Regions from separate parts of the Rhodococcus sp. PD04 genome, predicted to be linked through region 2. Evidence: riboswitches for the same ligand, from Rfam matches in the RefSeq annotation. Region 2 holds a riboswitch; the other holds the start of a gene.
The links. Region 2 has a riboswitch for cobalamin ahead of U9J23_RS19095 (ABC transporter substrate-binding protein). Riboswitches for the same ligand answer to the same signal wherever they lie in the genome.
Positions count from the first base shown of each region.

Region 1: linked by a shared signal. The riboswitch ahead of metE (5-methyltetrahydropteroyltriglutamate--homocysteine S-methyltransferase) and the one ahead of U9J23_RS19095 (ABC transporter substrate-binding protein) in region 2 are both predicted to bind cobalamin.

Region 1 covers NZ_CP142144.1:415,224-419,072, reverse strand. The annotation lists gene U9J23_RS26175 (PepSY-associated TM helix domain-containing protein) at 1-1,370, shown strand, start outside; cobalamin riboswitch at 1,599-1,783, shown strand; gene metE (5-methyltetrahydropteroyltriglutamate--homocysteine S-methyltransferase) at 1,947-3,849, shown strand, end outside.
Region 2 covers NZ_CP142143.1:4,164,996-4,168,844, reverse strand. The annotation lists gene U9J23_RS19100 (FecCD family ABC transporter permease) at 1-1,060, opposite strand, end outside; gene U9J23_RS19095 (ABC transporter substrate-binding protein) at 1,057-2,253, opposite strand; cobalamin riboswitch at 2,294-2,414, opposite strand; gene U9J23_RS19090 (glycosyltransferase family 2 protein) at 2,433-3,251, opposite strand; gene U9J23_RS19085 (glycosyltransferase) at 3,248-3,849, opposite strand, start outside.

The DNA of each region.
Region 1 (3,849 bases), on a different replicon from region 2:
GGATCCTGGTGGCTCCGTTCTTGCTGATCGCGACGATCAGCGGGGGCCTCTACGCGATCGCCCCGACCCTCGAACAGGTGCTCTACCGCGACCTGCTGCACGTCGATTCCACCGGTCCGGCACTGCCGCTCGCCGAGCAGGTTCGCGCCGCACAGCAACTACGCCCGGACCTGACCGTCTCGGCGGTACGCCCGGCATCCGAGGTCGGTGAGACCACCCGGGTGCTGTTCACCGATCCGTCCCTCGGTGAATCCGAACGCACTGCCGTGTTCATCGATCCCGCGACCGCCTCGTCGACCGGGGAGTCGGTGGTCTACGGCAGTAGCAGCGCGCTGCCGGTACGCACCTGGATTTCCCAGCTGCACCGGCACCTGCATCTGGGTGAGCCCGGCCGGATCTACAGCGAACTGGCCGCCTCGTGGTTGTGGGTCATCGCTCTGGGCGGGGTGTACCTGTGGGTGCAGCGCTACCGCACCCAGCGCACCCGCACCCGGCAGTCGGCGCGACTGTGGACCTTCGACCGCACAGCCCGGGGCCGCAACCGCACCCTCGGCTGGCACGGCACCACCGGCATGTGGATCGCGGTCGGCTTGATCTTCCTGTCGGCCACCGGGTTGACCTGGTCCACATATGCCGGGGCGAATGTGGGCGAGTTGCGTACCGCGTTGAGCTGGACCACCCCGACGCTCGATACCACCCTCGGCGTCTCGGACACCGCGCCTGCAGCCGGTGGACACGACGGCCACGACGGCCATACTGCCGCTGTTGCCGATGCGGGCGCACTCGGTCGCAACGTCGGCGCTCTGGACCGCGTCCTTGCCGCCGCTGCCGAGCATCGGGTCACCGAACACGTCGAGATGAGCATCCCGGCCGACGGTCACACCGCCGTCACCGTCACCGAAACCCGCCAGCCCTGGCAGTTCGTCACCGACGCGGTCGCGATCGACCCGGCCACCGGGGCGGTGACCGCCACCAACACGTTCGCGGACTGGCCGCTGGCCGCCAAACTCACCACCTGGGGCATCGCCTTGCACATGGGCATCTTGTTCGGGCTGTTCAACCAGCTGGTGTTGCTCGCTCTCGCGGTCGCGTTGGGCACGCTGATCGTGCGCGGCTACCAGCTGTGGTGGCAGCGTCGCCCCACACGCGGATCGCGCCGGGTGGCGCGCCCACCGCTGCGTGGGACGTGGCGACGCCTGCACCCGGTCACCGTCGTCGCGGTGGTCGCTGCTGCGGTGACCGTCGGGTGGTTCGCTCCGCTGCTGGGCCTGAGCCTGCTCGCATTCCTGCTCGTCGACGTCGCGGTCGGTCTCCTGCGGCGCCGGCGTTCGCCCGAGCACTCCCCCGAGGCGACCTCCGCGACCGGCTGAGTCTCGCTGTCTCCGGCTCGGCGGCTCGGACCCTTCCACCGGGTATGGGCCGACCGGGCAGTCCTCACACTCTCGAATTCGTAGGCAGAGGAACGCATTCCGGGCTTGGTAGAGCGTCGTCGCGCCCACGCATGCCGAGGAAAGAGGCGATCCTTGTATAGTCGGCGCTGCGATCGGTTCGCCGCATGTCGTCGTGAGGAGCCCCGAAGACCTCGTGTGCGCGCCGAAGCACCCGATGCCGACAGGTATCGGGTGTGAGAGGGAACCCGGTGGGAATCCGGGACTGTCCCGCAGCGGTATGCAGGAACGACCGCCGTCACCGAGCACTGGACCAGCAGGGTCCGGGAAGCGACGGCCACTAGGTCCGTCCCCGACGCAGTCGGGAATGGGTGCCTGCAAGTCCGAAGACCTGCCGATCGTGTCGGGCACGCCGTGCCCGACGGTATGCCGCCTCGTGGAATGGGCGCGCGCCGATCGGCAACACCTTCGACCACGGGTCGAGAACACGGGGCTCGTATCGGGATGCGCGTTCGTCGGGCGGTAGACCACCCAGCGACGAACACCGGAGAAAACCTGATGTCTGCTCCGACAGCATCCCCGTTCACTGCCACCGTACTCGGCTCCGCACGCATCGGACCGAACCGCGAATTGAAGAAGGCCACCGAAGCCTACTGGGCCGGGCGCCTCGACCGCGCGGGTCTGGAATCGGTTGCCGCGCACCTGCGCGCCGACACGTGGTCACGTCAGCACACGGCCGGGCTGGACTCGATCCCGGTCGGAACGTTCTCGTTCTACGACCACGTCCTCGACACAGCAGTCATGCTCGGGGCGTTGCCTGCCCGGGTCGCGGGTAACCCCGACGACCTCGACCGTTACTTCGCCGCCGCTCGCGGCACCGACGAGGTCGCCCCGCTCGAGATGACCAAGTGGTTCGACACCAACTACCACTACCTCGTCCCTGAGATCGGACCCGACACCGTCTTCGAACTCGACGCCACAAAGATTCTGGGTGAGATCGCGCAGGCACGCGAGCTCGGTGTGCCCGCTCGCCCCGTGGTCCTGGGTCCACTGACGTTCCTGCTGCTGTCGAAGCCCGTCGACGGGCAAGGACCGTTGCTCGACCGTGTCGACGAGCTCGTTTCCCTCTATCGGGACCTGTTGGCGCAGCTCGCCGACACCGGGGTCGACTGGGTACAGCTCGACGAACCGGTGTTGGTCCGCGATCTCGACGCACCTGCCCTCGATGCGATCGGACGGGTGTACAACGCGCTGTCTCAGTCACAGAAGCGGCCGGCGATCCTCGTCGCGTCGTACTTCGGCAGCCTCGGGCCGGCGCTCGAGCGGCTCGCACACACCGGAGTCGAAGGCCTCGCCGTCGACCTGGTAGCCGGTACCACCACCGGAATCGCAGGTCTGCCCGAGCTCGCCGACAAGCTCATCGTCGCCGGTGTCGTCGACGGCCGCAACGTCTGGCGCACCGACCTCGAACAGGCATTGGCGACGCTGGCCACACTGCTCGGTTCCGCAGCCGACGTGGCGGTGTCGTCGTCGTGCTCACTACTGCACGTGCCGTACACGATCGATGCAGAACCGGATCTCGACGAGTCGCTGCGCACGTGGTTGGCCTTCGGCGACGAGAAGGTCTCGGAGATAGTCACTCTCGCTACCGCTCTGCGTACGGGGCGCGACGCCGTCACCGACGAACTCGCCGCTGCCCGTACCGCCGCGCAGGTACGAGCGTCGGATCCGCGTCTACGCAACGATCGGGTGCGCGGTGTCCTCGCCTCGATCTCCACCGATCGCACCCGCACCCCCGCCGATCGACGGCGCGAGATCCAGCGTCGCCATCTCGATCTACCACTGCTGCCGACGACCACGATCGGCTCGTACCCGCAGACGACCCGCATCCGGGTGGCCCGTGCCGCGCTGCGCAAAGGCGAGATCGACCACGGCGAGTACGTGCGGCAGATGCGCGACGAGATCGCCGAAGTGGTTGCGCTGCAGGAGGAAATGGGACTCGATGTCCTGGTGCACGGCGAACCCGAGCGCAACGACATGGTGCAGTACTTCGCCGAGCAGCTCGACGGATTCTTCGCCACTGCCAACGGCTGGGTGCAGTCCTACGGCACGCGCTGTGTGCGGCCGCCGATCCTCTACGGCGACGTCGCCCGCCGCGGCCCGATGACCGTCGACTGGATCACCTACGCCCAGTCCCTCACCGACAAGCCGGTCAAGGGCATGCTCACCGGCCCGGTGACGATCCTCGCGTGGTCGTTCGTCCGCGACGATCAGCCGCTCGCCGACACCGCCGACCAGATCGCCCTCGCGATCCGCGACGAGACGGTGGACCTGCAGGCCGCCGGGGTGCGCATCATCCAGGTCGATGAGCCTGCACTTCGTGAACTCCTGCCGCTGCGCTCGTCGGAACAGCCCGAGTATCTGAAGTGGGCGGTCGGTGCGTTCCGGTTGGCGACGTCCG
Region 2 (3,849 bases):
CGGCGATCACGACGGGAGCGCCGACGATGGCGGTGACGGCGTTGAGGGGGAACACCGTGTCGGTACCGGGCATCTGGCTCATGATCCCGCAGACGAGGGCGAGTACGGCTCCGAGCAACGCGACACCGGGAAGCAGTATGCGATGGTCCGAGGTGCCGAAGGCCATGCGGGCCAGATGCGGGACGATCAATCCGAGAAATCCGATCGGGCCGCAGAACGCGGTGGTGGCCCCGGCCAGGAGAGCGGCCGACACCACGGTGGTGAGGCGGACGACGCGAATATCGATGCCCATGGACCGGGCGTAGCCCTCACCGAGCAGCAGCGCATTGAGCGCGCGCACGGTGAGCAGTGCGACGGCGATCCCGCCGAGCACGACAGGGACGAGCAACTTCAGATCCGACCACGTCGTGGCCGTGAAGCTCCCGAGTCCCCACACCAGGAACTGCTGGCTGCGCTGCGGGTCCGAATACACCAGCAGTACCGAGACGACGGCTGTGGTCGCCGATCCGAGCATCACTCCGATGAGCAACAGGGTCACGGCCGACCGCACCCACCGCGACAGCAATACGATCAGCAGGAGAACCGCAGCCGCCCCCAGCGCCGCGGCGAGCACCACACCCGCACGCCCGAGACCCGCCAGGCCTGCGGTGAAGCCACTCGCTCCGCCGCCGCCGATCACCACGACGATCGCCACGCCGAGACTCGCGCCGGAACTGGCACCGAGGATGAACGGGTCCGCCAGAGCGTTCCGGAACAGCGTCTGCATCTGCAGACCCGCGATCCCCAGCGCCGCCCCGACCGCGATCGCGGTGATCGTTCGCGGTAGCCGCAGGTCACGAACCACCATGCTCCAGCGCGGATCCGATGCTTCCTGGCCGAACAGGACCCGGAGGGTCTCGCCGAGCGGCACCGTCACCGAACCCAGTGTCACCGACAGAATCGTTGCCGCCGCCAGTCCCACGATCAGCGCCGTGAACACGAGCGAGACCCGTCCGGTCCCCGGCGGCGAATCGGGCGCGGACTCGGTCGCGGCAGGGGACGCCCCGAGCACGGCGGTCATGCCGGTAGCTGCTGGTAGAACGTGAACTCGTGGTCGGGCAACAGGTCGGGATGCAGAATTGCCACGAGGTCCGAGAGGATCAGATCGGGTCGCAAAACGCCCCGCTCGTAGAAGTCGTTGCCCCCGTTGGGGCCGAGAGCCTTGTTCGCGTTCCATACCCGGCCGGTGCCGACAGCGGCCAGCGAGCGGTACCGTTCGTCGTCGGCGAGTGCGTCACCGATCGACGTCCAGTTGTTCACCACGAGCCAGGTCGGCGCATCGGATGCTTCGGCGACCACAGCCTCGAAGTCGAGGGGAAGCGAGCCGGCGGTGGTCACGTCCTGCCACGGCCACTGCGCACCGGCGTCGCTGAACAACCGGCCCATGAAGCTGCCGCCGGAGGACATGTACCACGTGCCCTGTGCCATCCCACCCAGCAGAACGGGAGCCGGTTCCACGTCGGAGGCTTTCGCCGCCACATCGAGATAACGGTTCCGGATATCGTCGTAGACCTGTGCCGCCTCTTTCTCCTTGCCGGTCAGCGCGGCCATCACCTTGATCCACTCTGCGCGTCCCAGCGGAGATGCCTCGAGCCACTCGGCATTGGCGACCACGCCGATTCCGGCCTCCCGCAGCTGGACGTAGGCGGGATCGTCGGAGCCGCCGGTCATGAGAACGTCGGGTGCAGCGAGCACCACGGCTTCGGTGTCGATGTTGCCGCCCGCGGCATACTCGGCGACGGCGCCCGATTCGATGCGTTCGATCACGGCCGGGTCGGAGACATAGGAGCCGTTCGAGACGCCGCTGAGGACGTCGAGCGCATCGAGTTCGGTCACCAGTGGCAGGTGGGTGGTCGAACCGGAATACAAGCTCGTGATCGGCACCTGAATCTGCTGGGCCGCGGCCAGCTCGCCCGACAGCTCCGGAGCAGGTGCACCGCACTTGACCAGCACGTACGACTCCGGCGGTGCCGCGGAGAACGGTTCGTTCACGGTGAGAACCTGGTAGCTCTTCTCGTAGGTGATCGAAAAGTTCTCGGCGTCGACGATCTCGGACTTGTCGGGGAAATAGTCGACCGAGGGGTCGAAGTCGGTGATACACCCGTCCGAGGCGTCGTTCTCGGTATCGGATGCGGTCGTCGAACACCCGGCGAGCAGAAGACTCGCCGAGGTCAGCGCGACCAGGAGCTTCGGGAAGGCTGCGCGTACACGCATGGCGATTACGCCCTCTCTCGGGGAAGTCCGCCCCGGGCAAGGAGGTACGGCGACGGGAGTATCTGGCTCCCGGAGATCGCTCTCCGGTCACAGTGGCGGGACCGCGCCGGAATCGCACCGGCTTCCTCTGGCGTCATCGTAATGACGGTGCCGAAATTAGCACACGCCGTGATACCAGTTCACGGTCGAGTGCGTACCCATCGCCGCTCCCGGGTGTCGAAAGCGGCGAGACCGAGACGCTCGAACTCGTCGAGCCACCCCCGCATCGGCCACCAGCCCCAACGTTGGTGGAACAGCGCGGCGTTGGTGAGGATGTCGTCGAGATGCTCGACCGGTGGGTTCGATACCGGGTGGTACTGGTGGAAGGCGTGGGCGCCGCCGACCCAGGCCATCGGCACTCCGGCACGCGCGGCCTTCTGCCCGAAATCGGTGTCCTCGCCGCCGTATCCGCTGTAGGCGGTGCAGAACCCGCCGATGCGGTCCCACACGAGCGACCGGGACGCGAACGACAGCGACCAGAACAATTCGTGCCTGTCGTCCAGCACGATCTCACCCGAGGAGGGGAACGGACGGGCCGGATGCGGATCGATCGAGTCGCCGAGCCGGTCGAGGTCGTAGCCGCCGGCACCCGGTTCGGACAGATAGGTGACCGGACCGCTGAGCAGCGCAGCCGGGTGCCGGCCGGCCGCCTCGACATATCGTTCGATCAGGTCGGGAGCGGGGATGCAGTCGACGTCGAGGAAGACGAGCAGATCCGACGACGCCGTCCGCGCACCCAGATTCCGCGCCTCTCCGACCGGCAGTTTCGAGGAGTCGACGTCCATCTCCACCACCCGCGCCGACGATCCCGCAGCAGCGACGACCTCTGCGACCTGCGGATCACCCATCGCGACGACGATGTGCTCGTCGGGTGTCCGGGTGCTGCGTGCGAGGCCGTCGAGTTGCCGTCGCAGATGCGTGCTGCGACTCGCGGCGACGGTGACGACCGAGACCGTCACGATCTCTCCGCCAGCTCGTCCAGGATCGCCGCCGCACGTGCCGCGGCACCGTCGACCTGCCAGCGTTTCCATTCGACGGGGCCGAGGCCGCGTGCTCGCTCGATCAGTTCGGGCCAGCGGTTCGGGTCGGGCCACCCGTCGAGACCCACCGTCAGTCCGGCCTTCTCCAGAGCCGTTGCGGTGGAACGCTGTTCGTCGAACGGACGGGGTTCGGCGATCACGACCGCAGGTCGCGCGGCGGCCGCGATGTCGGCGACGGTGTTCTGGCCCGCATGCCCGATCACGACGTCGGCGCCGGTGAGGACGGGCCACGGATCGTCGATCCACGGGCCGCCCGCGACACCGAGACCCTCCCACTCGTACTGGGGGAAGCGCGACGAGAACCGGTGCAGATCGTCGACGGTGATCGACGATCCGCCGCTGCCGCTCATGACGAGGACCCTCGGCTTCTCACCGGCTGTGCGGGTGGGAGACGGGCGTCCGTCGAAACGGCTGATCCCGCCGACGTACGAGGTGGCGTACGAGCGCAGCCAGTGCGGATCGTAGACGTCCTGCGACCACGGTGCGATGAGATGGTCGGCGACGCGGTAGGCCAGCG